DNA from 2 places in the Allorhizobium sp. nf9_anc genome. Region 2 is predicted to be linked to the other one. Evidence: riboswitches for the same ligand, from Rfam matches in the RefSeq annotation. Region 2 holds a riboswitch; the other holds the start of a gene.

Region 1 (13,885 bases), 680 kb from region 2:
AACTGGTCGAAGGCGACCCGTCCCAGAAGATCGTCATCCAGGATCCGCGCACCTCGACTCCGGGCCTTGGCCTCCTGCTCTGGGTGAAGTCGGTCTATGGCGACAAGGCGCCGGAAGCCTGGGCCAAGCTCAAGGACCGCGTCCTGACCGTCACGCCGGGCTGGTCGGAAGCCTATGGCCTGTTCACCAAGGGTGAGGCGCCGATGGTGCTCTCCTACACCACCTCGCCGGCCTATCACATGGTCGCCGAAGAGACCGACCGCTACCAGGCGGCGGAATTCTCCGAAGGCCATTACATCCAGATCGAAGTGGCCGGTCTTCTCAAGAACGCGCCGGAAAAGGAGCTCGCCCGCCAGTTCCTCGCCTTTATGCTCCAGCCCGGCTTCCAGGACACGATCCCCACCAACAACTGGATGATGCCGGTCGCCGCGACCACCGAGCCCCTGCCGGAGGCTTTCGGCAAGCTCGTTGAACCCAAGACCACCTTCCTGATGAGCCCGGCTGAAGTCGCCACCAACCGTCAGGCGTGGATCGACGAGTGGCTCAAGGCCATGACGCTGAAGTAGCACCGGATGTTACGCCCGCTTCACCAGTCGAAACGACGGAGGCTGCCCGCGCTCGCGGGCGGCCTTTTCGTTCTTGTGGTCGTCCTGGGCTTCATCGGTATCGCACTCGCAGCCCTGCTCGCAGGGCGACTGTCCGGCGGCCTTCTCCAGGCCTTCGCCGACCCCGTCGTCCGCTCGGTGCTGTCTTTCACGCTATGGCAGGCTTTCCTGTCGACGCTTCTCTCGGTCGGCATTGCCCTGCCCGTCGCCAGCGCCCTCGCCCGGCAGCCCGATTTTCCGGGTCGTATCTGGCTGATTCGCCTGATGGCAGTCCCGATGGGCCTCCCCGTTCTCATCGGCGCGCTGGGGTTGATCGGCATCTTTGGCCGGAGCGGCATCATCAACGATGTCCTGACCGGCCTCGGGCTCTCCCAGCCGATCTCCATCTACGGGCTGACCGGCATCCTCATTGCCCATGTCTTCTTCAACCTGCCGCTTGCCACGCGCCTGATGCTGTCGGCTCTCGAGCGCGTGCCGGCGGAATACTGGCGCATGTCGGCGAGCCTCGGCTTCTCGCCGCTGTCCACCTTCCGCTTCATCGAATGGCCCGTGCTGGCGCGGGTCATCCCCGGCGCGGCAGGCCTGATCTTCATGCTCTGCGTCACGAGTTTCACCCTCGTCCTGATTTTCGGCGGCGGCCCGGCTGCGACCACGATCGAGGTCGCCATCTACCAGGCGCTGCGTTTCGACTTCGATCCGGAGCGCGCCGTGTCTCTGGCACTGCTTCAGATCACGGTTACGGGTGCAATCCTCCTCGGACTGAGCCTTCTGCCCGCGGCCTCCGACACGGGCGTCACGACCGGCCGCGCGTTTACGCGCTTCGACGGGCGACGTCCGTTGATCCGGGCAGCCGATGGCATCCTGCTCCTGCTGGTCACCATGTTTCTGATCCTGCCGCTCGGCCAGGTGATCGTCTCAGGCCTCCAGGCCGATCTCCTTCGGCTTCTCTCCCAGGACGCCTTCCAGCAAGCAGCACGCACCAGCCTCTGCGTGGCTCTGGCGGCCGGGTTGATCGCCACCCTGCTTGCCTATGGCACAGTCGCCGCGCGTGCCGAGATCACGGCTGCGCGGATTGCTCATCCCGGCAACCGGCTTTTGTCCATAACCCTCGCATCGGTCTCCTCACTGGTACTGCTCGTTCCGACCAGCGTGCTGGCCACCGGATGGTTCCTGGCCTTGAGGCCAAGAGGCGAGATAGCGAGCTTCGCACCCTTCGTCGTGACCGGGATCAATGCGCTGATGGCGCTTCCGTTTGCGGTGCGGGTGCTGGAACCCGCCTACAGGGAACACAGGGCCTGCACGGGACGACTAGCCGAAAGCCTCGGGCTCTCCGTTGCACAACGGCTGCGCCGCGTCGATTGGCCGGTGCTGAAGCGCCCGCTTATGACCGCGCTCGCCTTCGCCATGGCCCTGTCCCTCGGTGACCTGGGTGCGGTGGCACTCTTCGGTTCGGAAAACATCACCACGCTGCCCGCCCTCATCTATTCCAGGATGGGCAGCTATCGCAGCACCGATGCCGATGGGCTGGCCCTTCTGCTCGGCGCCATTTGCCTGGTACTGGCCATGATCGGGGCGCCCGGCAGAGGAAAACATGCAAATGAGCGGGAGACACCCGATGCGCGATGACCCCTCGACCAACATCCGTCTCGCCGATGTCCATCTCACGCTCGGCAGCCGGAAGTTCCATTTCGACTGCGGTATCAACGAAGGGCAGGTGACGGCGGTCGTTGGCCCGTCCGGATCGGGGAAGTCGACCTTGCTCAATCTGATCTCGGGTTTCGAGAGACCGGACAGCGGACGAATTCTGATCGACGGGCGAGACGTCACCGAACTCGCCCCTGCAGAGCGCCCCATCTCGCTGGTCTTCCAGGACAACAATCTGTTCTCCCATCTGGACCTGTTCACCAATATCGGACTTGGGATCCATCCGGCGATGCGGCTCACGCCAGCTGACCGCAACGCAATTTCTGACGCCCTCGTGCGGGTCGGGCTCGATGGGTACGAAAGCCGGCTGCCAGGCTCCCTCTCCGGCGGCGAACGACAAAGGGCAGCCTTTGCCCGGGCACTGGTGCGGCATCGGCCCGTACTTTTGCTCGACGAACCGTTTGCGGCCCTTGACCCCGGCCTGCGCGCGGCTATGGTCGAACTGCTCGTTGACCTCCACGCTGAAACACGAGCCACCATTCTTCTCGTCACCCATTATCCGCGCGATGTCGATCGCCTGGCCGATCATGTGCTTTTCATCGAGGATGGCCATGTCCTCATCGACGCTCAGAAGGACGTTTTCCTGACTCGGGGGGACCTGCCAGCGGTCGGGAACTTCCTCGGCACACCACCGTTTGCACCTCAATCGCCTTAATTTGGTCGCCCAGGCCTGCCATGCGCGTGGGGAATGGTAGTTCCTACGGTCAGACCATTGGTCATTTCAAATGGCGCGACTATCTTCTGGAGCATGCGGCGTTTTCGCATTATGTGAAGGACTGCCGGATCGGCGCTAAGCGATGCCGGCAGAAGGCAATTGGATGCTGCACCCGGCGGTCTGCCTATCGGCGATCGTTTGGGCACAGGGTGAAGGGGCAGGATGCAGTTTTTGAGCCGGAACAGCGCGATGGCTGCCGAAACGTATCGGCGGCGCCGGCCCTTCAGGCTCGCGTCGAGCGTTGCGGTGCTTGTCTCAGCGGGCTTGGTGCTCTCCTCCTGCCAGTCGCTCTTCGAACAGGCCTATGAGCCGTCCGTCGCGCCATCACGCAATCCGCAAATCGTCGACGAAGTCCAGAAGGGCGATCCGCGCGCTCAGATGGGCGCCCGCGAGCATCCGCGCATCGTCGCCTCCTATGGCGGGGAATATTCCGACGCCAAGACCGAGCGCCTCGTCGCCCGCATTGCCGGCGCTCTGACGGCGGTCTCGGAAAACCCGAACCAGTCCTATCGCATCACCATCTTGAATTCGCCGGCAATCAACGCCTTCGCCTTGCCCGGCGGCTATCTCTATGTGACGCGCGGCCTCCTGGCTCTGGCGAATGACGCCTCGGAAGTGGCTGCCGTTCTCAGCCACGAAATGGCCCACGTCACGGCAAACCACGGCATTGAGCGTCAGCGCCGCGAAGAAGCCGAAGTGATTGCCAGCCGCGTGGTGGCCGAAGTGCTGTCCAGCGATCTCGCCGGCAAGCAGGCACTCGCCCGTGGCAAGCTGCGCCTCGCCGCATTCTCGCGCCAGCAGGAACTGCAGGCCGACGTTATCGGGGTGCGCACGCTCGGCGAAGCCGGCTATGATCCCTATGCCGCGGCCCGTTTCCTCGATTCCATGGCGCGCTACAGCCAGTTCACCTCCGTCGACCCCGATGCCGACCAGAGCCTTGACTTCCTGTCGAGCCACCCCAACGCTCCCCAGCGCGTCGAGCTGGCCAAGCGCCACGCCCGCGCCTTCGGTCCGGAAGGCACCCATGGCGAAACCGGGCGCGACTATTACCTGAACGGCATCGACGGCCTGCTCTACGGCGACAGCCCTCAGGAAGGTTTCGTGCGAGGCCAGACCTTCCTACACGGGCAGCTCGGTATCCGTTTCGATGTGCCGGTCGGGTTCCAGATCGACAACAAGGTCGAAGCGGTCCTGGCCACCGGCCCGGGTGATGTTGCGATCCGGTTTGACGGCGTGGCGGACAGCCAGAAGATCAGCCTGCCAAATTACATTTCGAGCGGATGGGTAACCGGCCTGCTGCCCGACACGATCCGTACGATCACCGTTAACGGTCTCGAAGCCGCAACAGCCCGGGCCTCTGCCGACCGCTGGGACTTCGACATCACGGTTATTCGGATCGGCCCACAGATCTTCCGCTTCCTGACCGCCGTGCCGAAAGGCAGCCCGGCTCTGGAGACGACCGCTGCCCAGCTGCGTGCATCCTTCCGTCGCATCACCTCGCAGGAAGCGGCATCTCTGAAGCCACTGCGCGTTCGCGTCGTAACTGTCGCGGCGAATGACAGCATCGGCACCTTGTCCGCGCGGATGATGGGCACTGACCGGAAGCTGGAACTCTTCCGCCTGATCAATGCGCTCGGGCCGACCTCAACGGTCAGCCAGGGCATGCGGGTGAAGATCATCTCCGAGTGATTGGCTTAGCGCCGCCCAACAAAAAAAGCCGGCACGAAGGCCGGCTTTTTTGTTTGCTCATTTGGATATCAATAAGCCATTTCCAGCCGTGCTGAAGTCGGCGCCTTGTCAGTGAGGGCGACCTTCAGCTTTTCCAGGGCCCGCGTCTCGATCTGGCGAACTCGTTCCTTGGAAATGCCGAGTTCGGCACCGAGTTCTTCCAGCGTAGCACCGTCTTCGGTCAGGCGCCTCGCCTTGATGATCCGGCTTTCGCGCTCGTTGAGGCGGTTCATGGCATCCCTCAACCATCCGTTCCAGCGTTCGCCGTCGATGATCGATGTGACCTGCTCATCGGGGAGAGCTTCCTTGCTTTCCAGCATTTCCAGCTGCTCCGTGCCTTCCCCATTGCGGCCGGCGACAGGCGTCTGCAGAGACGCGTCATTGCCGGAAAGGCGTGCGTCCATCGACTGCACGTCCGAGAGGCTCACACCGAGGGCCGTGGCGATTTCCTGATGGATCGCCTGATCTGAGAGACGGTTGTCACCCTGGGCGAGCTTCGCGCGCAGGCGGCGCAGGTTGAAGAACAGTGCCTTCTGGCTGGAGCTCGTACCGCCGCGGACGATCGACCAGTTGCGCAGGATGTAATCCTGCATGGAAGCGCGGATCCACCAGCCGGCATAGGTCGAGAAGCGGACTTCCCGGCCGGGGTCGAAACGAGCGGCCGCTTCAAGAAGGCCGATATAGCCTTCCTGGATCAGATCGTTGAGCGGCAGACCGAAGCCGCGGAACTTCGAGGCCATAGCGATGACCAGACGCATATGGGCCTGGGCAATGCGATTGCGGGCGCCCTGGTCGTCATGCTCCTTCCAGCGGATCGCGAGATCGAGTTCTTCCTCACGCTCCAGATAGGGCTGCGACATGGCATACTTGATGATGTGTCTGTCAGCGGATGTGGCTTTCATCGGACATCTCCATGGTCTCTTGGACCGCAGGCCTCTTGCAGGCCCTCTTGCCGGCATTGTCTCCTGAACGAGTGAACGTCGGTCAGGTTCCAACGAATGCCGGGCGCGGTGGTGGTTGCGTCGCTCTCATCTGCTTGTCTGACCAGTATTACGCGCCCCATGCGACATCGGATTGCCGGTCGGGGTGCGACCTTCTGTCGAGGAGGGGTGATCACGCGGAAGTGAGAATCGGAGCCGATTGAGCGCTGCAAAGACCTGGAAACGCAAAACGGCGCGGGTTGCCCCGCGCCGTCAAATTGAAGCTGAAAGACCTGGCTTAGGCGGAAAGCGCCTTGAACTCCGCAAGGATGGCATCACCCATCTCGACGGTGCCGACCTGGCGGCAACCGTCAGCCATGATGTCGCCGGTGCGAACGCCCTGATCGAGCACGTTGGCGATCGCCTTCTCCAGACGGTCGGCTTCCGCCACCATGTTGAAGGAGTAGCGCAGGCACATGGCGAAGGAGGCAATCATGGCGATCGGGTTGGCGATGCCCTGGCCCGCGATGTCAGGCGCCGAACCGTGGACAGGCTCGTAAAGTGCCTTGCGCTTGCCCGTCTTGCCGTCGGGCGCACCGAGCGAGGCGGAGGGCAGCATGCCGAGCGAACCGGTCAGCATGGCGGCAACGTCGGAGAGCATGTCGCCGAACAGGTTGTCGGTCACGATGACGTCGAACTGCTTGGGCGCGCGGACGAGCTGCATGCCACCGGCATCGGCCAGCATGTGGTCGAGCTTGACGTCGGAGAACTTCTCCTTGTGCGTTGCCGTCACGACCTGGTTCCACAACACGCCTGACTTCATTACGTTGCGCTTTTCCATCGAGCAGACGCGGTTGTTGCGGGTGCGGGCCAGTTCGAAAGCGACGGCGGAGATGCGCTCGATTTCGTAGGTATCGTAAACCTGCGTATCGACAGCGCGCTTCTGGCCATTGCCGAGATCGGTGATCGTCTTCGGCTCGCCGAAATAGACGCCGCCGGTCAGTTCGCGAACGATGAGGATGTCGAGACCTTCGACCAGCTCAGGCTTCAGCGACGACGCATTGGCGAGCGCCGGGTAGCAGATCGCCGGACGCAGGTTGGCGAACAGTTCGAGATCCTTGCGCAGGCGCAGAAGGCCAGCTTCCGGGCGCACGTCATAAGGTACGTCGTCCCACTTGGGGCCACCGACGGCACCGAAGAGTACGGCGTCCGCAGCCAGCGCCTTCGCCATGTCTTCTTCCGAAATCGCCGCGCCATGCGCGTCATAGGCGGAACCACCGACAAGACCTTCATCGGTCACGAAGCCGGCGCCCTGCGCCTCGTTCATGTAGGCGATGATCTTGCGGACCTCAGCCATGGCCTCGGGGCCGATGCCGTCACCGGGCAGCAGGAGAAGATTGCGAGCCGTCATGGAAACCCTCCACTCGAAAAAGAAGTCGCGGTTTCTTACGCGCGGGGCTGGGCCTTTTCAAGCGAGATAGGCCGGAAACGGTACGGTTCGGGGAACTGCAGAAGAGGCTTTGTAGGTTGACCCGTCGGATGGCGAGGTCCAAAAGACAGCATCCCTCCAGCATGTTCGAGTTCACCATGCCTCTCTCCCCCCTGCATATTGAAACCCCGCTTCTGCGCACCGCAGCCGACTATAGCGAGAGCGGCCTACCGCTCTGGCTGAAGCTCGATGCCTTGCAGCCCTCCGGCAGCTTCAAGCTGCGCGGCGTGGGCCTGCTCTGCCAGCATGAAGTCGCCAAGGGCGCGAAGGAAATCTTCTGCGCGTCCGGCGGCAACGCAGGCATCGCGGCAGCGGTCGCCGGCAAAGCCCTGGGAGTACCGGTGACCATCGTCGTGCCGGAAACGACGTCGCCCGAGGTTCGCACCCGGATCGCCGCAACCGGCGCCAAGGTTCTGGTGCATGGTTCGGTCTTCGATGAAGCGAACGCTCATGCCGTAGCTCTCGCGACAGAACGCAAGGCGGCCTATGTGCACCCCTATGACCACCCCCTCCTCTGGGAAGGTCACGCCACTCTGATCGATGAAGTGGTGAAGGCTGGGGCCGAATTCGACTGCGTGGTCACCAGTGTCGGCGGCGGCGGACTGCTCGCTGGCATCGTCGAAGGCCTGAAGCGCAATGGCCTGGGCGACGTGCCCGTGATTGCAGTCGAGACGGAAGGGGCTGCCTCGCTGAACGCCGCCGTGGCCGCCAAGGCGCGTGTGACGCTTCCGGCGATCACCTCGATCGCCAATTCGCTGGGTGCGCGCCAGATCGCGCAACACGTATTCGACCTTCTTGACACGCATCCAATCGAAAGCGTGACAGTGACCGATGCGCAGGCCGTTGCCGCCTGCCTCAAGTTTGCCGATGCGCAGCGGATCCTGGTCGAACCAGCCTGCGGTGCAGCCCTGGCCGTGGCGGACGTGCATTCGGATAGGCTGTCGCGCTTCAAGGCACCGCTGATCGAGGTCTGTGGCGGGATCGGCGTGTCACTTGCCGCCCTTGAGACTTGGCGCACGCGCTTCCTTTGAAGCCAAAGAAAAAGCCGGGCGTGAGCCCGGCCTCATCATTTCATCTTGTTAGATGGTCTCAGGCCCAGGGGCGCTGGGCTGCATTGGACTGCTCGAAGGTCGCGATGTTCGAAGCCTTTTCGAGCGTCAGGCCGATATCGTCGAGACCGTTCAGCAGGCAGTGGCGCTTGAAGGCATCGATCTCGAAGGAGATCTTGCCGCCGTCGGGGCCGGTGATTTCCAGAGATTCCAGGTCAACCGTCAGCACGGCATTCGAACCGCGGCTGGCATCGTCCATCAGCTTGTCCAGGTTCTCCTGGCTGACGACGATCGGCAGGATGCCGTTCTTGAAACAGTTGTTGTAGAAGATGTCGGCGAACGACGTCGAGATCACGCAGCGGATGCCGAAGTCGAGAAGCGCCCAAGGAGCATGCTCGCGCGAAGAGCCGCAACCAAAGTTATCGCCGGCAACGAGGATCTGCGCGTTGCGATAGGCCGGCTTGTTGAGGACGAAATCCGGATTTTCCGAGCCGTCTTCCTTGAAGCGTGCCTCAGCGAAGAGGCCAGCACCGAGACCGGTGCGCTTGATGGTCTTCAGGTAATCCTTCGGAATGATCATGTCCGTGTCGACATTGACGACCGGAAGCGGTGCCGCAACACCGGTAAGCTTTACGAACTTGTCCATCAGTCTGCCTTCGATCTGGCTAATGCGCGTGTAATGCCCCGCCCATAGAGCAAAACTGGACAAAATTGAAGGAGAATCTTGAAGCGGCGGCGAGTTGCGTCGGTGCGCGACCACGCTGGCCGACGCTCACCCGAGATAAGGGTGAGCGGACCGATCAAGCTAAAGCCCGGTCAAAGGTCGATGATCGTGCCCTTGCCATCGTTCCAGACGCGCACGTCGTCGCGACGCTTCGCCTTGACGTAAACAGGTGCGCGCTTCGTCTTGCTCATCAGCATACGGGCGCCGAGCGTCACGGTCAGCAGTGCGCCAATCAGGAGCGTCAGCGAAACCGCGAAAGCGGCTGCGAGGCCGACAAAGGCGAGGCCAGCAATGGCATAGGCGGCGGTGCGGAAATTCTGCATGATCGTGTCCTTTCTCGACAGCCAAGGTGGTCCTTATTCTCCCGCATTGCAAGGGCCTTTCACCCAATTGTCATCTTGCATGGCCGGCCAAAGCTTGCCAGAACTCGGCCATGACATCTGAAGTCTCCTCCTTCCGCTTTCACCATCCGTCCCGGCTCCGCCGTTCCGTGTTGACTGTGCCCGCAATCAACGACCGGGCCATGGAGAAGGTGGCAAGCCTCGATTGCGATGCCGTCATCTTCGATCTGGAAGACTCCGTGGCTGAAGATCGCAAGGCAGATGCGCGCAGCAAGCTTCTGAATTTTCTGCAGAAAAATGACCTTGGTCATCGCGAGTGCATCATTCGCATCAACGCAGCCGGCACGCAGCATTTTCGCGAGGACATGGCGCTCGTTGTGGAAGCGCTGCCCAACGCAGTCCTTCTTCCCAAGGTCGAAGAGCCGGTCACGATCCAGGACGTCGCGGACATGCTGGGCGAGCACGATGCGGCGGAAGGTCTCAGGATCTGGGCCATGATTGAAACGCCGCGCGGCGTCTTGAACGCGGCCGCCATCGCTTCCTCGGGCCGGACAAGCGACAGTCGCCTCGATGCCTTCGTTGTCGGGTTGAACGACCTGCGCAAGGCCACCGGCATCCCGGCCGAACCCGGCCGTACCTATCTCGTATCCTATCTGATGCAGATCGTGTTGGCCGCCCGGGCCTATGGCCTCGATGCCATCGACAGCGTGTCGAACGATTTTCGCGACATGGAAGCCCTTGCGGCCGAATGCGCTCAAGGTCGTGCCATGGGCTTTGATGGAAAGATGCTGATCCATCCCGCCCAGATCGAACCGTCAAACCACCATTTCGGCCCCTCGACGGCAGCCATCGCGGAGGCCCGCCTGGTGGCCGACGCCTTTGCCGACCCGGCCCATGCGGGCCTCAACGTCATCAACATCGATGGGCGCATGATCGAGCGACTGCATGCCGAGGAGGCAACACGTCTTCTCGCCAAGGTCGCGCTGATTACCGCCAGAAAGGACAAGCCATGAAAGTCTATCGTTTTCTCACCGGACCGGATGATTCCAGCTTCTGCCACCGCGTCACCGACGCGCTGAACAAGGGCTGGGAGCTGCACGGATCGCCGAGCCACACATTCAATGCAGCAGAGAACAGACTGTATTGCGGCCAGGCCGTCGTGAAGACGGTGCATGGCAAGGATTACGATCCGTCGATGAAGCTCGGCGAGCAGTGATTTGCTCGTGAGGTCCATCTCCCCCTTGGTGGGGGAGAAAGCGATTTCGATGAATTAGGCGAGCGTAAGCCGCCTAAACATCAGAAATCGCAAGTGAGGGGGTCCGTTATCCTATGCCACCATCACCGATCCCCTCACCAACAAAATCTGAGGTTTAGCCCTGATCGGGCTAAGCCCTCGATTTTGTAACCTCTCCCACAAGGGGGAGAGGGAAAAACCAATTTGTCAAAAACCCCAAGCTTCGCCACCGGTCGGACTCGTCGTCCTCCGGGTGGGGTCATGCTTGTCTCGGACGAGGCGCCAGAAGCAACCTGTCTAAGTAGTTTTTGTGGCTCCTTCCGGCGCCCCGTTCGGCGTCTATTCCCGCTGCATGCGTCTCTCTGGCAAGGCGGCGACGGTCCTTGGTCCTCGGGTCAGGCCCGAGGATGACCGAGGAATGACCGGGCGCGGGTCCGGCTGCGGCGTCACATGATGACGCTTCAGCCTGGCCGGTGGCCCGGGAGGTTCCCGCCGGATGGTGCACCAATCCGACCGGGACCCTCGCCCGGGGGATGATCGTCTGGCCATTTGCGGCCCGGCGCTCATCCCCGCCGTTTGTTTCGCCCCGCTGTCTGGGTGTTCGCGACAGCGCTGGCGCCTTGTCTGTGTGCCTCTGAGGCACGTCCTTCCGATCAGGGGTTTCAGGCGTCGGGCATCCGACCGTCCGCCATCACTTCCACCCCTTCGTCCGGAGGGAGACCGTTGCAGCGGGCCGGGTTTTCAGGTCTGCGACAACCTTCCATCCCGGCGCCGGCCCCGCCTCGCCTGACATCGCATCGTCAGGTGTATCCGAGGGCGGGACGGGGGTGAGTGTAAAAGGGTGGAAATGGTGGGGGATGAAAAAACATGCCGAGGTTTGATTTTGCTCACGATTTTCTCAAACTCATCCCCCTTTTTTAGGCGGATTCGCCGAGTTTGTTGCCTTGCCCCTCACCCTACCCTCTCCCCGCAGGCGGGGAGAGGGGGCGCAAGCGGTGGCCGTCCTGGCCTTCTCCCCGCTTGCGGGGAGAAGGTGCCCGAAGGGCGGATGAGGGGCTGACGTGATGCGTATTAGGGGCAAAGGCCTCCATCGCCTTGCCCATTGATTCGCGCCCCTGACAGGCGTAAAAGGCCTCGTGTTCCGTGGTGATTTGGCCGGCCGGCTTGCAGCCACGTAAAATAAGTCGCTAAAGGGCCGAGGCGAGTTCGAAGACTTTCCGAGGACCGGTAGCGATATAAAAGCTGCCGGTGTTTTTGTTTCCGCGGTCCTCGAACCGCCGTGACAAGGAAAGTCGAGAGTAAGATGCCGATCAGGATCCCCGATACGCTGCCCGCCTTTGAAACCCTCGTGCATGAGGGCGTGCGGGTGATGACCGAAACCATGGCTATCCGCCAGGACATTCGCCCGCTGCAGATCGGCCTGCTCAACCTCATGCCGAACAAGATCAAGACAGAGGTCCAGTTCGCCCGCCTGATCGGCGCTTCGCCGCTGCAGGTCGAGCTGACGCTGGTCCGTGTCGGCGGCCACAAGGCCAAGAACACCCCCGAAGAGCATCTCCTCTCCTTCTACCAGACCTGGGACGAGGTGAAGGACCGCAAGTTTGACGGCTTCATCATCACCGGCGCGCCTGTCGAGACGCTGCCCTTCGAGGAAGTCACCTACTGGCCGGAGCTGAAAGAGATCCTTGATTGGACCGAGACCAACGTGCATTCGACGATGAATGTCTGCTGGGGCGGCATGGCTGCGATCTACCACTTCCACAAGGTGCCGAAGCATCCCCTGAAGGAAAAGGCCTTTGGCGTTTATCGCCACCGCAACCTCGCGCCGTCATCGGTCTATCTCAACGGTTTCTCCGACGACTTCCAGGTACCCGTCTCGCGCTGGACGGAAGTCCGCCGTGACGACATCGAGAAGGTTCCGAACCTCGAAATCCTGCTCGAATCCGACGAGATGGGGGTTTGCCTGGTGCAGGAGAAGCAGGCCAATCGCCTCTACATGTTCAATCACGTGGAGTATGATTCGACCTCGCTGGGCGACGAGTATTTCCGCGACAAGTCAGCCGGCATCCCGATCAAGCTGCCGCACAACTACTTCCCGCACAACGACGACACGCTCGCCCCGCTCAACCGCTGGCGCGGTCACGCGCATCTCCTGTTCGGTAACTGGATCAACGAAATCTATCAGATGACGCCTTACGACCTGAACGAGATCGGCAAGGCCCCGCGCTGACGGCTTGGAGACCGGAGCGGATTTTGTCGGGACAGTCTGCGTCCTCTGTGACAGGATGCGCGCGCCTGTAAACCGAGCTTTTCCAGATCGATGTTCCTGCCGTTTTTCCTGCGTCTGAAACAAGAGAAGGTTCCCGTCACGCTGCGGGAATATCTCGCCTTGCTGGAAGGCCTGCAGGCAGGTCTGGTCGACTTCGACCCGGAGGGCTTCTACTACCTCGCCCGTACCACGCTGGTGAAGGACGAGCGCTTCATTGACCGCTTCGACCGGGTCTTTTCGGAGACTTTCGGCGGTATCCTGAGCGAGGGCGCGGCAGACGGCGTCGATGCGCGAGCCATTCCCGATGACTGGCTGCGCAAGCTCGCGGAAAAGCATCTCTCGGATGAAGACAAGGCGCTGATCGAAGCGCTCGGCGGTTTCGACAAACTGATGGAGACGCTCAAGGAGCGCCTCGCCGAGCAGAAGGAGCGCCACCAGGGCGGCAACAAGTGGATCGGCACGGCCGGTACCTCTCCCTTCGGCGCCTATGGCTACAATCCCGAAGGCGTGCGCATCGGCCAGGACGAAAGCCGGCACCGGCGCGCGGTAAAAGTCTGGGACAGCAGAGAATTCCGCAATCTCGATGACCGCGTCGAACTCGGCACCCGCAACATCAAGGTGGCCTTACGCAGGCTGCGCCGCTTTGTTCGCGAAGGTGCGACGGAAGAGCTCGATCTCTCCGGCACGATCCGGTCGACAGCAGAACACGGCTATCTCGACGTGAAGACCCAACCCGAGCGGCGCAATGCGGTGAAGCTCCTGATGTTCTTCGACATCGGCGGCTCGATGGATGACCATGTGCGCGAGGTCGAGGAGCTGTTCTCGGCAGCACGCTCCGAATTCCGGCACATGGAATATTTCTACTTCCACAATTGCCCCTATGAGCGCGTCTGGAAGGACAACCAGCGCCGCCATGCCGACACCATTGCGACATCAGACGTCATCAGGACTTTCGGCTCGGACTACCGCCTGATCTTCGTCGGCGATGCCGCGATGAGCCCCTACGAGATCACGCATCCCGGCGGCTCGGTGGAGCACTGGAACACCGAAAGCGGTGCGGCCTGGCTCACCCGACTGACCGACCATTTCCGGCGCCACCTCTGGATC
Region 2 (17,771 bases):
GCATGGCCCTCGTTGTTGAAGCCCAGGCGGTTGATCACCGCGCGGTCGCGCTCCAGGCGGAAGATGCGCGGCTTCGGATTGCCGGCCTGCCCCTTCGGGGTCAGCGTGCCGACTTCGGCGAAACCGAAGCCGAGCCACAAGAGCGCATCCGGCACTTCGGCATTCTTGTCGTAACCGGCTGCCATGCCGAGCGGATTTGGAAAACGGATGCCGGCGACCGTCTGAGCCAGACGCGGATCGGCGGGTGTCTTGCAGGCCGGAACCAGGCCGGTCTTCAGCGCTGCGACAGAAAGACCATGGGCGGTTTCGGCATCAAAGAGAAACAGGCCGCGACGGCCGAGCGAGAAGAGGTCAAGCATCAGCGGTTCTCCTCGACGAGGCTTGGAAAGATATGCAGGCCATCATCCCCGAGGGCCAAGGGCTTTTCCCATATGACGGCATCGAGCGGCAGATCGGCATAGAGATGCGGGAACAGATCGCCGCCGCGTGACGCCTCCCACTTCAGGGCTTCGCCAAAGAGGGTGGCGTCGACAGCGACCAGCAAAAGATCGGCCTGACCGGCAAAATGCAGCCGTGCCGTCTCGATCGCCTGGGCAGCCGTCGAAAAATGGATGTAGCCATCTTTGAGATCGATCGACGCGCCTTTGAAAAGCCCGGCCGCGCGGGCCTCCTGCCATAATTCTCTCGGCACGATCTTGTATATGGTCTTGTCCAAGGTCCGGTCTCTCGCAGATCATGAGGGTCGAGGCGGTTTGCCGCAAACGCGGACAAATGTCCACGCCCGGCGAGACGGACGACAGGAGGAGGCATCCATGGCCATCACGCAGACAACAGTCCTGACATTCGCTTTTCTTGCGCTTTGCACTCCCTTCGCCATGGCGCAGGAGGCCGCGACCGACCGCTATACGCTGGAGAAATCGGAGAGTGGCTTCGTCCGGCTGGATCGCCAGACGGGCGCGGTCACGCTCTGCACAGAAGCGGAGGGCACGCTCACCTGCCGGATGGCGGCGGACGAACGGGCGGCCTATGACGAGGATCTCGCGCGGCTGGAAAAGCGGGTCGAGGCTCTGGAAAAACAGATCGCCGGCAGCACGGTTGCGCGAAGCGGCGAGCTTCCGAGTGATGCCGAGATCGATCGATCGATCGGGATCATGGAGCGCTTCATGCGGGCCTTTTTTGGCCTCGTACAGGAGTTCCAGGGCGAGGAGCAGGAAACGCAGCAGGGCGCCGTTCCAGATCGAACCTGACCTCGACAAAGCCTGCTTTCGCCCATTCGTTGCACGACCATTGTCTAGTGCCTCGGCAAGCGCTAAAAGAAGGGCACGCAATCGCGCGCAATATGACATCGCTCTTGGGAGGGGGCTGTGACATGGCTGCATCGACCTTTATCATCGCCGACGATCATCCGCTGTTCCGTGGCGCGTTGCGCCAGGCCGTGACCGGCATCGACGGAACACAAACCATCATCGAGGCCGGCGACTTCGAAGCGGCACGCAAGGCGGCCGCGGAACATTCGGACGCGGATCTCATGCTGCTCGATCTTGCCATGCCCGGCGTGTCCGGCTTCTCCGGCTTGATGTCGCTTCGCGCGGAATTTGCGAGCCTGCCGCTGGTGATTGTCTCCGCCACCGACGATGCCGTCACCATTCGCCGTGCGCTTGAGCTTGGAGCCTCCGGTTTCATCTCCAAATCGGCCGGCATCGACGAGATACGATCGAGCATCCAGTCCGTGCTGGAAGGCGACATCGCCACGCCCGCAAGCTATCAAGGCGGGCAGGAAACCGATCCCGATGTCGCAGATCTCATCAATCGCCTGAGAACCCTTACACCACAGCAAGGCCGCGTGCTCGGCATGCTGGGTGAAGGCCTGCTCAACAAGCAGATCGCCTATGAACTCGGCGTGTCGGAAGCAACGATCAAGGCACATGTTTCGGCCATCCTGTTGAAGCTCAAGGTAGACAGCCGTACACAGGCCGTCATCCAGCTCGGCAAGATCAACATGGCCATGGTTGCTTGAGCGGAACAGAGGATTTTATTCCTTTTCTGCTTTACTAACCATGTTCCATCCTCTAATATTCGCGTCAAAGCCGGAGAATGGAACTCGATGTTTCCGGCGCTGAAGAGGCGCGAACATGCTTTCGCATGACAGCATATGGGCCGCGATTGATCGGCTGGCGGAGCAGCATTCGCTGACGCCATCAGGTCTTGCGCGCCGGGCGGGCCTCGACCCTACCTCCTTCAACAAATCCAAGCGTGTCGGCGCCGATGGACGCATGCGCTGGCCCTCGACCGAATCCATCGCCAAGGTGCTGGAAGCGACAGGCGCCAGCCTCGACCAGTTCATGCGATACGTCTCTCCCGAAGCCTTGCGCGGCAGCCCCTTGCCCCAAGGGACATTTCCCCCTCAGGCAAGCTCGATCCCCCTGCTGGGCATGGCCCAGGCGGGTGCCGGTGGCTTCTTCGACGATGGCGGCTTTCCCGCCGGCCAGGGCTGGGATCTGGTCGAATTCCCGGCAGCGCCCGGCCGCAACAATGGCGTCTATGCGCTGGAGGTCCAGGGCGAGAGCATGAAGCCGCTCTACCGCGACGGTGACATCCTGATCGTCGAGCCCGGCGCCCAGGTCCGCCGTGGTGACCGCGTCGTGGTGAAGACCCGCGAAGGCGAAGTCATGGCGAAGATCCTCGCCCGCCAGAGCGCCAAGTCGATCGAGTTGCAGTCGCTCAACCCAGACCATCCGCCCCGCACTCTCGACATGAGCGATGTCGAATGGGTGGCGCGGATCATCTGGGCAAGCCAGTAGGAAAACGCACCTATGCGACGCATTGGCACCTTCATCGCAGGCGCGATCGGGCTCCTTCTCTGGGCCTATCTGGTCGTGCAGGCCGGCGAGAGCCTGCGGGAAGATCCCGTAGACTACAACATCGAGGATCTCGACGTGCCGGATCCCTCAGAGCTCGATCTGCCCGAAGTCGGGGCAGCGGATGAAGAGCTGATCGAGCCTAATCCTCAGGCGGAAGCGCGGCGCGCGGTCCGGGCGATCGAGCCAGAGACGTTTGGTTCCCCGGCCTTCACCGACAGCGGAGATCTGGAACGGGTGGCCGCACGCGCGCCCCTCTCGCCGGTCGAGGAACGGGCACGGCCAAAGGTCGTTCTCCTACATCGCCCGCTCAGTCTTTCGGCCGGTGTCGTTGCCTTCAATGCCGACCAGCGCATTCGCCTTGCCGATATTGCAGAGACAGATCCGGACCGGACCTGTCTTGCGGAAGATGGCACGTCCTGGCCCTGTGGGGTCATGGCCCGCACGCAGCAACGGCTTTTCCTGCGCAACCGGTCGCTCACCTGCGAAACAGGCTCTGCTGCATGGCAAGGGGAGATCCGCACGCGCTGCTGGGTCGGAGTTCAGGATGTCTCGTCGTGGCTTGCAAAATACGGATGGGCTGAGGCCGAGCCCGGCTCCGCCCTTGCCACACTCTCCGAGGAAGCCCGCGCCGCAAAACGCGGGCTTTTTGGTGACCCTGTGCGGTAATGCGAAGGACGCTACTCGGCACACCGAGACGACCTCCCTTGAAAGGCCTCACTGCGCCTCCTACTCTCTGGCGACTGCAACTGGAAAGCACCTTACATGAACAAGCCCGTATCTCCGGAAGAAGCCCTGATCTTCGTCATGGTCATGGCATCCGCCGTCGACAATGCCATGGCCGAAAAGGAACTCGTGCGCATCGGCCAGCTGATCGACATTCTTCCGGTCTTCGAGAATTTCGACAAGGAACACCTGATCGAGGTTTCGCAGCGCTGCGCCACCCTGCTCTCCGGGCCGGAAGGCCTCGATATCGTGCTTGAAACGATCCGCGACGCACTGCCGGACTGGCTGCATGAGACGGCCTATGCGCTGGCTGTCGAGATCGCAGCGGTCGATCTCTCGGTGCGTGCAGAAGAGTTGCGCCTGCTGCAGATGCTGCGCGACCGCCTGGGGCTCGACAAGCTGGTCTGCGCGGCGCTGGAACGCAGCGCCTCTGCCCGCTATCGCCGGATCTGACGGCTCAGCCGGTTCCCACTTCGAGGAACCCGCTTCAGAACAGGCCGGCCGGGAAATAGCGAAGATAGATCTCCTCCAGCCGGCCGTCCTTTGAAAGGGCTGCGAGCGCGCTTTCGAGCGCTGCCATGAGCGCGGCATCCTGGCCGCCCACCATGATCGTCATGCCTTCTCCCAGATGCCTCTCCGATAGGAAGGGGCCATCGAGGAACCGGCAGCAGCCGGCTGCCGCCGGGCTCATCATCCAGAAGGACAGCTGCAGGGCATCGGCAAAGACGGCCGGTACCTGCTTTTCCTTCAGGCCCTTCATCAGAGCGTCTTGGGTGTCGAAAGCGACGGCTTCGATATCGGGGAAGAAGCTGTTCAGCATCGCCGCGTGGGCGGTATCCTTGACCACGCCGACCTTGCGGCCGAAGAGCCCCTCGGCATCCTGGCGCGGCAGCACCGTGTCGCCCTGCATCAGGAAGCGCGCCGGCAGGAGGAGATAGGGCCGCGTGAAATTGAACCTCTGCCTGAGCTCCGGCGTCACCGCGACACCTGCCATCACCGCCTCCCCCTGCCCCGCTTCAAGCGCCGAGACTAGCTGGCCGTAGGGAAGAGCCTGGATCTGGCAACGCGCCTGCAGGCCGAGTTCCTCGCAGAGCGCTCTGGCAAGGTCGATGTGAAAGCCTGACAGACGACCGCTCTGGTCGGTGAAGTTGAAGGGCGGAAAATCGGTGGTCGTCAGAAAGCGAAGCCGCAACACGCTGCTGACATCGGGCCGCACCAGCCGCTCACGGGCGTCGAACAGAATCGGAAGATCCGTCGCTTGAGCCCGGGCTGTGGGTGCTGACAGAAGGAGGCACAGCAAAAGACCGAAAATCGTGGCCCACAACCCCATTAAATCTAGGGATGTAACTTTTGCGCGCATCTCTATCATCATCAACCGGGGTATGAGTGGGGCGTTATTCCGAGCGAATGACGTGTAGCAGCTTGGTGTGGACGAGGGAATATGGCCCGCGGATCGTCGCCGCGCGCCATGGGTCGACGCGAGAGCATGGCCAACGGAGCGTGAACCACGCGACCGGCCCCTCAAGGTTTGACCATCTGAAGACGGAAGCCGGTCTTCTGCATATCCTCGGGATTTCCAAGCCGCTGATTGCGCGCATGGCGCAGCGGGCGGCAACGAATGGCACCTCGATCGAAGTGGAACTGCTGGCGAGTGGCGCGATCGAAGAAGAGGCCTATTTCGCCGGCCTTGCGCGCATGTATGGCCTGCCCTTTCTCGCCGAGATCGATCCCTCCCTCCTTTCCGATCACGCCTATGGCGACACGCAGCTTGTCGAGCCGCGCATGCTGCGCTTGCATCACAAGGACAGGCCGCCGGTGGTCGCGGTGGCACCGCAGATCCTACATATGGAAGGCCTTGCCAGACGCTTCGGACGCCATGCAAACGGCGCCGGCAGTCTCGTCGTCACGACGCCATCCGCCATCCGGAGAGCCACCTGGAAAGTAGGGGAGACCCGTCGGGTTAGCCATGCCGTGCGCGGCTTGTTCGACAGCGTGCAGTCGCTGTCGGCGCGTCTGGTTGTCACCGGTGACCAGGGTTTCGTCGCCGGCGCGATCCTCTGTTTCATCAGCCTGCTTCTGGTCTTCGCGCCCCTGCTCGCTGTCGTCGCTGCCCATATGCTGCTGTCGTTCTTCCACACGGCGGCGCTCTTCCTGCGGATCATGGCGGTCTCGCATGGCAAACGTCACCCGAAGCCGGAAGTCTCGCTCGAAAGCGGCTCCGACGCCCTGCCGGTCTACACCGTGATGGTCGCGCTTTACCGTGAAGCTGCTGTCGTTCCGCAATTGATCGCGGCGCTCGACGCGCTGGATTGGCCCCGCAGCCTGCTCGACGTGAAGCTGGTCTGCGAGGCGGATGACCGCGAGACGCTGGAGGCAATCCGGCAGGCGCGACTCGGGCCGCATATCGAGGTGGTGGAAGTGCCTGATATGGCGCCGCGCACCAAGCCGAAGGCGCTCACCTATGCGCTTGCCGGGGCGCGTGGCGAGCTTCTCACCATCTACGACGCGGAGGACCGGCCGCATCCGCAACAGTTGCGAGAGGCCTTCCATGCCTTCCGGCTCGGCCCTTCAGAGCTTGCCTGCCTGCAGGCGCCACTGGTGATAGGCAACGCCGGAGAAAGCTGGATCAGCGCGATCTTTGCGCTCGAGTATTCCGCGCTTTTCCGCCGGCTGCTGCCGGCGCTTGGCTTCTACCGGCTGCCGCTGCCGCTTGGCGGCACGTCGAACCATTTTCGAACGGCCCTGCTCCGGGAAAGCGGCGGCTGGGACCCCTTCAATGTAACGGAGGATGCCGATCTCGGCATGCGTCTCTGTCGCATGGGTTACCGCTCTTCGACGCTGACGCTTCCGACCTATGAGGATGCGCCGACGGAGTTCCGCGTCTGGCTCGCCCAGCGCACCCGCTGGTACAAGGGGTGGTTACAGACCTGGTTGGTGCTGATGCGCCAGCCTCTGCGCACCGCCCGCGACATGGGCCCCCTCTCCTTCCTCGTCTTCCAGCTTCTCGTCGGCGGCATGCTGGTCGCGGCCTTGAGCCATCCGGGGCTGATCGTCTTCGTCACGCTGTCCGTCATGTCGCTGATGCAGATCCCCGCGCCGCAGCCGAATGTCTTCACAACGATGATGCTCGCGATGGACGTCTTCAACATCCTCGGCAGCTACGCGGTCTTCTTCGCGCTGGGCGCGACCCCGATGACCGACCGGGAGAAAAAGGGCATGGGCTGGAAATGGGCGATGATCCCGATCTACTGGATGGCCGTCTCGCTCGCCGCCTGGAAGGCGGTCCTCGAACTCAGGCTCAAGCCCTTCCACTGGAACAAGACACCGCACAGACCAAGCCGCAGCGGATCTCTGCCGCCCGGCCTCGTTCAACCGAACCAGTCCGCCGAGACGCTGACATCGGCATTCGACAAGGTGTGATCGCCAGTCACGGTTAGCAGTTCGACCGTGGCACCCCGCGCCTGGAGTTGTTCCGCCAGATCGGAGGCCTCCCCGGCTGCCGGATCGTCGGCGCCGGCGAGGATACGGATGCGGGTGCCCGCAAGATCGACATCCGGCGGATCGGCTAGCACCGGCACCGGACGCAGCAGCAGTGCATCCCGCACGAGGCCGGGAAACAGCATGATGGCTGCGGCGAGGAAATTCGCGCCATTGGAATAACCGGCGAAACGGACACGGATTTTGTCCAGACCATAAGCCTGTGTTGCCTCTTCGACGAAGGCGGCGAAAGCTTCCGCTTCCGCGCGGATATCCTTTTGATCGAAATCCCGGGGGCCGAAGCGGCGGAAGAAGCGTGCGATGCCTTCTTCCGTCGAGCGGCCTCTCAGACCAATCAGAGTGGCGGAAGGCGCCAGTTTGCGCCCGAAGGGCAGGAGGCTCGCCTCGTTGCCGCCCGTTCCATGCAGGAGCAGAAGCGTCGCGCCATCCGGTGTCTCCGGCTCATGGATCCGGTATACGAAGGGCAGGTCGCGATAGATGATGCGCGGCTCGCCCGGAAGCCCAAATTGCGGCAGCATCGGCACGATGTCTTCCGGACGCAGATGAAAGTGTTCGGGGATGAAGAGCCGGCTGCCGAGCGTGTCCGATGGCTCGTCGATCGCAAAGCCCGGACCATCCGAGGCGAGTTCGATCAGCCCACCGGCCGGCTCGCGGACATAAAGCGAGTAGAAGTATTTGCGGTCGTGCATGTTGATCGTGTCGTCACCGCGCGATCTGAGAGCGGCCGCCTGCATTTCGACGGCGGCGCGATCTGCCATGCGCAGGGCGATATGGTCGATGGCACCGGTTCCCGGAGCTGCCGGCCAGAAGCCTCCCGCATCGCGCACGTCGAGAGCCTGTCCGCTCATCGAGGTCAGCCGCGTGATCGTGCCTTCGGTCGCATCGACTTCAAAGCCGGCATGGCGGCAGAGGAAGTCGACGCTTTCTGCCGGCTTTTCCGACAACAAGGTCGCGGCGCGCAGCCGGGTGATTGCGTCGCGAGGCTCGATGCCGCGCACGGCCCAGGCCTCCCCTGGCTCGACCGCCATTGTGCCGACGAGCTTGACGATGATGCCATCCGGGTCGGTCAACCTCAGCACCGGTTCGCCGAATTCGGTTGCGGGACCTGTGGCTGCCACGCCGAACTGCAGCGCTCGGGTGAGCCAGAAGCCGATCGCTTCGGGGCGAATGGCAAAGGCGATCTCGCTTGCCGCACCATGGCCGACGCGCCCGGGGGAACCGTCTTCCCAGGCCAGGAACGTCACCAGCGAGCCGGGGCTTGCCACCGCATCGCCGTAAAACAGGTGAAGCTGGGCCGCATCCTCGAAACCGCCCGTGCGCTTGACGAGCCGCAAGCCCAGAAAGCCGCAATAGAAATCGACATTGGCCTGGATCTTCCGGGTGATCGCCGTGATGTGGTGCAGGCCGCTGGTCATGCTCATCTCCCTGTTCTACCCTCCCTTATAACAAATCGAGACAAGGAAAAGACCATGGTGACACTGCTCGGCATTTCAGGAAGCCTGCGCAAGGGCTCGCTCAACTCGGCACTCTTGAAGGCCGCAGCCGGCTTGCCGGCCGAGGGCTACGCTCTGCAGACAGCCGGCATTCATGGCATTCCGCTCTATGACGGAGACCTGGAAGAAGCCGAAGGCATCCCGGCGGCCGTCACGGCCCTGAAGGGAAAGATCATCGCGGCCGACGGCGTGATCCTGTTTACGCCCGAATACAACAACGGCATCCCCGGCACTTTCAAGAACGCCATCGACTGGCTGTCGCGCCCCTCTTCCGACATGGCCAAGGTCTTCGGCAACAAGCCCTTCGCCCTTGTCGGCGCTTCACCCGGCAATTTTGGCACGCTGCTGAGCCAGAATGCCTGGCTCCCGGTCCTGCACACACTCGGCTGCCGGACATTTTCAGAGAAGCGGCTGATGGTGTCGCGGGCACATACGCTGTTTGACGGAGACGGCAATCTCACCGACGAGGCGACGGCCAAGCGACTGGGGGATTTGCTGGCAGCGTTTGCGAAGTTTGCGGGAAAATAGCTGGGAAGTTGGAGCGGGTGAAGGGAATCGAACCCTCGTATTCAGCTTGGGAAGCTGCTGCTCTACCATTGAGCTACACCCGCGACGGGTTGAGAAATCCAACAGTTCGGCTGGAGTGTCAAGCCGGATGGGACGGAAAGCGGCACGAATGCTGCGCCCTCTTTTGTCAGGGCAGGCGGAAATGCTTGGAGAGCTTCAAGCCCTGTGCCTGGTAGTTGGAGCCGAGCCCCGTGCCGTAGAGGCCCTCCGGGCGCTCCTGCATGTGCTCGTATACCAGGCGGCCGATGACCTGGCCGTGTTCGAGGATGAAGGGCACTTCGTGGCTTCTCACTTCCAGAACCGCGCGGCTGCCTGAGCCACCGGCCGGGGCATGGCCGAAGCCCGGATCGAAGAAGCCGGCATAGTGCACGCGGAACTCGCCGACCAAGGGGTCATACGGCGTCATTTCGGCAGCATAGAGCGGCGGAACATGCACGGCCTCGTTGGAGACTAGGATATAGAATTCGTCCGGATCGAGGATCAGTTCGTCGCGGCCGCGGCTGTAGAGCGGCTCCCAGAAATCCAGCACCTCGTGGGCGCCCTTCAAATCGACGTCGATGACCGAGGTGTGGTGCTTGCCGCGATAACCGATCAGGCCTTGCGGACCGGACCCCTTCAGATCGATCGACAGCGCAATACCGCCACCGGAGACATTCGGCATGTCGCTTGCGACGAGAGTTTCCGCCTTGTGGAGATCGAAAAGCTCGGCCTCGCCCAGGAGGGCGTGGCCGACGCGGAAGCGGATCTGCGACAGGCGTGAACCGCGACGCACGATGATCGGGAAGGTGCGCGGCGATATCTCAAGATAGAGCTGGCCCTTGTAGCCGGCCGGTACCTTGTCGAATTCCTGGGCGTAATCGACCATCACGCGGGTGAAGATGTCGAGGCGGCCGGTCGAGCTCTTCGGATTGGCGGAGGCCGAGATCTCCGCCGGCAGGTCGAGGCTTTCCATCAAGGGCACGATGTAGACGCAGCCTGTTTCGAGCACGGCTCCGTTTTCGAGATCGATCTCGTGAAGGGTGAGCCGCTCCAGCTTTTCGGCCACGGTGTGGCCGCGGCCCGGCATGAAGCTGGCGCGAACGCGGATCGCCTTGCCGCCCAGACGCAGGTCGAGGCTTGCCGGCTGGATCTGGTCCTTGTCGAGCATGACCTCGCTCTTCAGCTGGCCGCCACCGAACAAGGCGCCGATCGCGCGATCGGACAAAATCCCGGGTTTCAAGGTCATGATCTCAATCCTGTTTGGGCCCGACAAAACCAAAGCCCACCAATTGACGCAAGGGCCGCGAAGGCGTAAGGCAGCCTTATCCCGTGGTGATTTGGCCGGTCGGCTTGCAGCCACGTTAAACAAGTGGCTAAATAGACCGGGTTTACGAAACCGGTCCGTTCACGCGACCGGTTTTTTTGTGTTCGAAAGGCACGTGCATGAGCAAGAACTGGCGCCCGGCCACCACCCTCGTCCATGGCGGCACGCTGCGCTCTCCTTATGGCGAGACGTCTGAAGCGATCTTCCTCACCCAGGGCTTCGTCTATGAAAGCTCGGAAGCGGCAGAAGCCCGCTTCAAGGGCGAGAACGACGGCTATATCTACGCCCGCTATGGCAGCCCGACCAATGACATGTTCGAAAAGCGCATGTGCATGATGGAAGGTGCCGAGGATGCCCGCGCCATGGCCTCGGGTATGGCCGCCGTCGCTGCCGCCGTGCTCTGCCAAGTCAAGGCCGGCGACCATATCGTCGCTGCCCGCGCGCTGTTCGGCTCCTGCCGCTATGTCGTCGAGACGCTGGCACCGCGCTATGGCGTCGAGTGCACGCTGGTCGATGGTCGCGACCTCGCCAATTGGGAAGCGGCCATCCGGCCGAACACCAAGGTGATGTTCCTCGAAAGCCCGACCAATCCGACGCTCGAAGTGATCGACGTCGCAGGCGTGGCCAAGCTCGCCGACCAGATCGGCGCAAAGCTGATCGTCGACAACGTCTTTGCGACCCCCCTCTTCCAGAAGCCGCTCGAACTCGGCGCGCATGTCGTCGTCTATTCCGCGACCAAGCATATCGACGGCCAGGGCCGCTGCCTCGGTGGTGTCGTCTTGTCTTCGAAGGAATGGATCAACGAGAACCTGCACGACTATTTCCGTCACACGGGTCCCGCCATGTCGCCGTTCAATGCCTGGACGCTGTTGAAGGGCATGGAAACGCTTCCGCTGCGCGTGAAGCAGCAGACGGAGAATGCAACGGCGATCGCCGATTTCTTGGCCGAGCAGTCTGCCGTGGGCAAGGTGATCTATCCGGGCCGCAAGGACCATCCGCAGGCCGATATCATCGCCAAGCAGATGACCGGCGGCTCGACGCTGGTCTGCTTCGAGATGAAGGGCGGCAAGGAAGCGGCCTTCAAGCTGCAGAACGCGCTAGAGATCATCAAGATCTCGAACAATCTCGGCGACGCCAAGAGCCTGATCACCCATCCGGCGACGACGACGCACAAGAACCTTTCCGACGAGGCCCGGGCAGAGCTCGGAATCTCAGGCGGCACCGTTCGGTTGTCCTGCGGCATCGAAGACACGCAGGACCTGCTGGAAGACTTTGCCAAGGCCATCAAAGGCCTCTGAGCACCGTTCAAAGCGCTTCATATTGCAACAATTTCAGCCGCGATAATCCTCGCGGCTGAGCAATTGCCCTTGACGGGTCCGGTTGCGTCGTTATCCCTTGAAAGCATCGTGACGTTCGGTGGCTGATCTTGTTACCGCCACAAAGAGCGCCATTTCTGTCATGATCGCAGGCAAGTTTTCGCAGGGTCCACGCATGTATCGCGCACTGACACGGGACATAGAGGTTCTGGTCGAACCTTACTATCTCGAGGAACAGTCGGACCCGGATGACAGCCGCTATGTCTGGGGCTACCGGATCGTGATCTCCAATCACTCTGCAAAAACCGTCCGCCTCACCCATCGCTATTGGCACATTACCGACCAGAACGGTCAGGTGGACGAGGTCAGCGGCCCCGGCGTGATCGGCGAGCAGCCGCGCCTCGATCCCGGCGACACCTACGAATACTCCTCCGGCTGCCCGCTCGATACGCCATCCGGCATGATGTACGGCACCTATCGGATGGAAACCGACGACGGTGAGAGCTTCGACGTCGAGATCCCAGCCTTCTCGCTCGACAGCCCAGGCATGGTGCGTACCCTCAATTGACGATTGGCAGTTGAGTTGACCGGCGGCTGCCGCTATCTGGAAGGCTCGATCAGCATCGTCAGCCAAAGGTCCCGCCCGGTATGAGCATTACCCATCTCGTCACCCATAGTGGCGGCTTTCATGCCGACGAACTGTTGTCGTCCGTGATCCTGACACGCCTTTTCCCGGATGCGACGATCGTGCGCAGCCGCGCGCCGGACTGGATCACGCCCGCAACAGACCGCATCATCTATGATGTCGGCGGCGCTTATGACGCGGATAGCAGGATCTTCGATCACCACCAGCGTGGCGCACCGCTGCGCGATGATGGCCAGCCTTACAGCTCCTTTGGCCTTATCTGGAAGCATTACGGCCGTGACTACCTCACCGCCGTCGGCATTCCCTCTGGGCATGTCGAGGCCATTCACAAGGGCTTCGACACCAAGTTCGTACTGCCGGTCGACCTCCTGGACAACGGGGCGCTCAGCCCTGCAACGGCCGGACCGCTCGCGGATCTGACCCTGCCGAGCCTGCTCGAAACGCTGAAGCCCGTCTTCGACGACAAGCAGCCCGGCGCCGATGATCGCGGCTTCCATGCGGCACTGTCGATCGCCCGCGCGATCGTCGAAGCCGGCATTGCGCAACGCGCCTCCAAACTGCGGGCCGAGAGCATGGTGCTCGACGCCATCGCCGCAACGGGTGATCGCCGCGTCCTCGAACTGCCGATGGGCATGCCTTTCCGCCCTGCCATCGTCAAAGCGGGTGCCGACCACCTGCTCTTTGTAGTACATCCGCGCGACAAAGACTGGTGCATCACCGGGATCCGCAAGGTGGAAGACAGCTTCGAGCAGCGGGCCGACCTGCCCGCCGCATGGGCGGGCTTGAGCAATGGTGACCTTGAGGCCGTCTGCGGCGTCAAGGGCGCCAGCTTCTGCCACAACGGCCGCTTCATCGCTGCGGCAAACTCGCGCGAGGCGATCCTCGCCATGGCAGATATCGCCGTTAAGGTCGCTCTCGAGACGGCATGACCGGACAGCTTCCCCCAGTCCCACCGTTGAGCGGCTAGCTCTGCGGCCTAAAGAGCGCGTCAGTGCTCAGGCCGCACTGCTGTCGGCGTCCTGCTGTTCGGCGCGCAGGAGAAGGCTCAGCACGTCGCGCTGCGACATCGGCCTACCGAAGAGGTAGCCCTGGATCAGCTGCGGCGACAGGGGTGCAAGGGTTGCCATCTCGCTTTCGGTCTCCACGCCCTCCAGGACGCATTTGAGATGGAGGTTGCGGCAAAGCGTGATGATGGCGGCCACCACCTCGCGGGAGGTAACGCTATCGGCCACCTTGCGCACAAAGCTCTTGTCGATCTTGACCTTGTTCAGCGGCAACTGGTCGATGTATTCGAAGCTGGAATAGCCCGAGCCGAAATCGTCGAGCGCGATCTTGAAGCCGGCGGAGGAGAGATCCTCCAGCAGAATGCGGGAGGTGGCGATATCCTTCATCACCGCCGTCTCGGTAATCTCGAACTCGATCCTTGCGGGGCTGATGCCGCGTGCATGGACCTGGGCAGCGAGGGAGAAGACGAAGGCACGGTCGGCCAGGTCCTGGGCTGAGAGATTGAACGAGACAGTGATCTCGTCCGGCCAGAGCTCCAGCGCATCAAGCGCCTTGCCGAAGAGAATGCGGGTGACCTGCTGGATGAGACCCGCCCGCTCGGCGGCCCGGATAAAACGGTCCGGCCGCACCGGACCGAGCGTCGGGCTTTGCCAGCGTGCAAGCGCTTCGAAGCTCACCACCCTTCGGGCGGCAATATCGAATTGCGGCTGGAAGAGGAGATGGAACTCATCCTCCATGCGCGCCTCTCGGAGCGCCCGTTCGAGCGCCAGGCTCTCGCGCATTTCCTTGTCCTGATCGACGGTAAAGATCGTCGACTGGTGGCGGGCAAACTGCTTGCCCCGATAGAGGGCGAAGTCCGCTTCCTCGTAGATCTGTCTTGCAGTGGTTCCCATGGCCGGAAACTGCGCAAAGCCGACCGTGCCGCTCACGGACAGTTGCAGCGGCTGGAAATCATAGTCCTGGGAGATGTCGTGGATCAGACTGTTGCCGAAGGCTTCGACCTCGATTTCACCGGGGTCGCCCTCGATCACGATGGCGAACTCGTCTCCGCCGATGCGACCGAACTCGAGGCCTTGTCGCTGGCGGAGCTTCAGCCGCTCGACGACCTCGCACAACAGGTGATCGCCCACGGCATGGCCGTAGATATCGTTGATCGACTTGAAGCCATCGAGATCGAGAATGCCGACCCAGAACGGCTTCTTCTCCTCGACCAGTTCATCGATGCGGGAAAAGACCGAACGGCGGTTGGCAATGCCTGTCAGGCTGTCGCGTGCCGCCAGCTGGTCGGCGAGCAGTCGGGCATCGATCTGTCGAAGGATCGCCTTGCGCAGGAGGCTCGCCATGCCGAAGGCGGCAAAGGAGGTGGCCAAGCCGATGAAGACGAACTGCTTGGCTATATCGGGGGAAGCCTGGGCGGAAAACCAGAACAGGCTGCCGATGGAGAGCACGACGCTGGCCAGCGTTGCGCGCAGGGTGACGCCCGAGGTGGAGAACACCACCGCCATCAGCACGAAATAGATGAGCTTCTGCTCCTCAAAATGCAAAAGCATGTAGGCGAGTACATTCGAATACATCAGAAGATTGGTGGCGAAGCCGACTGCTTCCAGCCGCGGCAACGAAGTCCGGCCGGCTGGCAGCAGCAGCCAACGGAAGGCCGTGTAGGAAACGGCTGTGAGCAAACTGATGCCGCCGAGGATCAGAAGACTGAACCCGCTTTCGTCCTGCCAATGGAGCCAAGTGACCAGGAAGTAATAAGCGGCGCCCGGCAGGAGAAATCCGCGCACGATGGGCCGATAGGCTTCGGCCATGGCCCTTCGTCTGGTGGCACTCGTCCATACCCGGTATTGGCGCTTCGCGGAGGTGCTCAGCTGGGCCAGAGACCAAGCATGAGCCTGAGGGTCCTTCCCTGCGACCAATTCCCCGCGACGTCCAGCCGCGTCCTGTGACGAATGCATTCCCGGTGTCCCCAAAGCGCTAAGGCCACCCTAGGAGACATTCATTTAGAATAGCTGAATAGTATAGAAAGAATGTGTGGCAAACAAATCTGCAGTGATCGCGGACACAATCTTCGTACAAAGGGCCCGTCTTTGAGCCCTTTGCCATCGCCTGTCTTTGTTAGACAGCGGTGAGTTCGTCGGGAGAGAACTCGTAGTTCGTCGAGCAGAACTCGCAGCTGACGGTGATCTTGCCGTCTTCGGTGCTTGCTTCGATCTCCTCTGCATTGAAGCCCTGGAGAACACCCTTGAGGCGCTCTCTCGAGCAGCTGCAGCGATCATGCACGGCCTGCGGCTCGTAGGCACGCACACCGCGTTCGTGGAACAGGCGGAAGAGCAGCCGTTCAATGCCGACCTGGGGATCGGTGAGCTCGTCGGCGTCGATGGTCTCGACCAGCATGCGCGCCTCATCCCAGGCGTCATCGCCGTGCAGATCCGTATCGCGATCGTCGCCGTCACCGCCGTGCAGGTCGGGCTGGCGCATCCGCTCGGGCGCTTCCGGCAGGAACTGCGCGATCAGACCGCCGGCCCGCCATGTCCGGCGCGGCTTGCCGTTTTCGTCACGATCGAAGAGTTCGGCTGCACCGAGGCGCACCCGCGTCGGGATCTGCTCCGACTGGCGGAAATAGACGCCGGCGATATCCTCGAGCGAGGTTCCGTCGAGCGGCACGATGCCCTGGTACGGCTGCATGTAGGAGCCCTGGTCGATGGTGAAGGCCAGCACGCCATCGCCGAGCAGCTGCTCCGGTGAAGCCCGGCCCTCGGCCACGGCATCGGCAACCGCCTGCTCGTCGAAACGGGCATAGGCGCGCACGCTTTCGGGCGAGCTGAAATCGGCGACCAGCAGATCCACCGGGCCGTTGCCCTTGGTCTGGACCGTGAACTTGCCTTCGAACTTCAGCGACGTGCCGATCAGCACCGTCAGCACGATCGCTTCGGCGAGAAGACGGGCCACTGGCGCCGGATAGGCGTGGCGATCGAGGATGGTGTTGATCAGCGGACCGAGCTGCACGGCGCGACCGCGCACGTCGAGACCCTCCACCTGGAAGGGGACCACACGATCGTCACCGGCGAAACCGAATTCGCCGAGTTCTGCTTGTTTCATCGCCATGAATGTACTCCCGGCACACGGGGCGCCATACGCTAGGCCTGAGAGGCCCGATCAGAAAGGGCACAGATGGGATCACCTGCGCGAAACGTCAAGTCACCCGACAGGCGCCCGAAATCCGACCTCAGATGGCGCCGAGGCACCAGGCGAGGATCGACTTCTGCGCGTGCAGACGGTTCTCGGCTTCGTCGAAGACCACAGACTGTACGCCGTCGATTACCTCGTCTGTCACTTCCTCGCCGCGATGGGCCGGCAGGCAGTGCAGGAAGAGCGCCTCGTCATTGGCCTTCTTCATCAGCTCCGCATTGACCTGGAAAGGCTGGAAGACATTATGGCCGCGGGCCTTGTGCTCCTGGTTCATCGACACCCAGGTATCGGTGATGACGGCATCGGCACCGGTCACTGCACGGTCGGCATCATGGCAGAGCATGATCTCGCCGCCATTATTGCGGGCCCAGTTGAGGATCTTGTCATCCGGCTCGGAGCCGAGCGGCACGGCCATGTTCATCTTGTAGCCAAAGCGGGCCGACCCTTCGACCAGCGAATGCAACACGTTGTTGCCGTCGCCCGTCCAGGCAAGCGTCTTGCCCGTGACCGGGCCACGATGCTCTTCGATGGTCATGATGTCTGCCATGATCTGGCAGGGATGGGTGAGATCCGTCAGCGCGTTGATCACGGGGACCGTCGCATGCTCGGCCATTTCCAGGAGGCGGGCATGATCGGTGGTGCGGATCATGATCGCATCGACATAGCGGGACAGAACCTTGGCGGTGTCACCAATCGTTTCGGCACGACCAAGCTGCATTTCGGTGCCGGAGAGGAACAGCGTCTCGCCGCCCAGCTGGCGCATGCCGACGTCGAAGGAAACGCGCGTACGGGTCGAAGGCTTCTCGAAAATCATCGCGAGCATCTTGCCGGCAAGCGGCTTGTCGGCGGTGCCGGCCTTGGTCGCCTGCTTGCGGGACTTTGCGTCTTCGAGAATACCGCGGAGGTCCCCAGCCGTGACAGCGGAGAGATCGAGAAAATGCTTGGGAGATGCCATGAAAGAGGGTCCTGTCTTAGGCAGACGCTGCGACTGCGGCCTTGGCGCGGATATGTTCGGCGGCCTGTTCGATACGGGCGATGCCGTCACGGGCCTCTTCTGCCGTGACCGTCAGCGGCGGCAGAAGACGGATGACGTTGTCGCCTGCGGGAACGCCGAGCAGGTGCTCGTCACGCATCGCCATCAAGAGTTCGGTGTTCGGAACCTTGGCCTTG

What was found. Region 2 has a riboswitch for S-adenosylmethionine ahead of AC02Y0_RS16340 (O-succinylhomoserine sulfhydrylase). Riboswitches for the same ligand answer to the same signal wherever they lie in the genome.
Region 1: another riboswitch for S-adenosylmethionine. It lies ahead of metA (homoserine O-acetyltransferase MetA); the one in region 2 lies ahead of AC02Y0_RS16340 (O-succinylhomoserine sulfhydrylase).

Annotation. Positions count from the first base shown of each region.
Region 1 is NZ_CM150481.1:4,020,941-4,034,825, reverse strand. Features, by position in the region: gene thiB (thiamine ABC transporter substrate binding subunit) at 1-566, shown strand, start outside; gene thiP (thiamine/thiamine pyrophosphate ABC transporter permease) at 573-2,231, shown strand; gene AC02Y0_RS19670 (thiamine ABC transporter ATP-binding protein) at 2,221-2,964, shown strand; gene AC02Y0_RS19665 (M48 family metalloprotease) at 3,214-4,713, shown strand; gene AC02Y0_RS19660 (RNA polymerase factor sigma-32) at 4,782-5,654, opposite strand; gene leuB (3-isopropylmalate dehydrogenase) at 5,971-7,083, opposite strand; gene AC02Y0_RS19650 (pyridoxal-phosphate dependent enzyme) at 7,260-8,192, shown strand; gene leuD (3-isopropylmalate dehydratase small subunit) at 8,251-8,856, opposite strand; gene AC02Y0_RS19640 (hypothetical protein) at 9,027-9,257, opposite strand; gene AC02Y0_RS19635 (HpcH/HpaI aldolase/citrate lyase family protein) at 9,368-10,288, shown strand; gene AC02Y0_RS19630 (DUF1737 domain-containing protein) at 10,285-10,491, shown strand; SAM riboswitch at 11,643-11,720, shown strand; gene metA (homoserine O-acetyltransferase MetA) at 11,813-12,739, shown strand; gene AC02Y0_RS19620 (vWA domain-containing protein) at 12,830-13,885, shown strand, end outside.
Region 2 is NZ_CM150481.1:3,340,579-3,358,349, forward strand. Features, by position in the region: gene AC02Y0_RS16275 (quinone-dependent dihydroorotate dehydrogenase) at 1-359, opposite strand, end outside; gene AC02Y0_RS16280 (DUF952 domain-containing protein) at 359-715, opposite strand; gene AC02Y0_RS16285 (hypothetical protein) at 813-1,247, shown strand; gene AC02Y0_RS16290 (response regulator) at 1,370-2,017, shown strand; gene AC02Y0_RS16295 (S24 family peptidase) at 2,133-2,801, shown strand; gene AC02Y0_RS16300 (thermonuclease family protein) at 2,814-3,527, shown strand; gene AC02Y0_RS16305 (tellurite resistance TerB family protein) at 3,624-4,037, shown strand; gene AC02Y0_RS16310 (transporter substrate-binding domain-containing protein) at 4,072-4,944, opposite strand; gene AC02Y0_RS16315 (glycosyltransferase family 2 protein) at 5,085-7,004, shown strand; gene AC02Y0_RS16320 (VOC family protein) at 6,953-8,497, opposite strand; gene AC02Y0_RS16325 (NADPH-dependent FMN reductase) at 8,552-9,103, shown strand; tRNA gene AC02Y0_RS16330 (tRNA-Gly) at 9,113-9,186, opposite strand; gene AC02Y0_RS16335 (2'-deoxycytidine 5'-triphosphate deaminase) at 9,270-10,367, opposite strand; SAM riboswitch at 10,441-10,519, shown strand; gene AC02Y0_RS16340 (O-succinylhomoserine sulfhydrylase) at 10,565-11,743, shown strand; gene apaG (Co2+/Mg2+ efflux protein ApaG) at 11,937-12,329, shown strand; gene AC02Y0_RS16350 (MYG1 family protein) at 12,410-13,336, shown strand; gene AC02Y0_RS16355 (putative bifunctional diguanylate cyclase/phosphodiesterase) at 13,403-15,220, opposite strand; gene AC02Y0_RS16360 (Hsp33 family molecular chaperone) at 15,528-16,517, opposite strand; gene argF (ornithine carbamoyltransferase) at 16,639-17,556, opposite strand; gene AC02Y0_RS16370 (acetylornithine transaminase) at 17,573-17,771, opposite strand, start outside.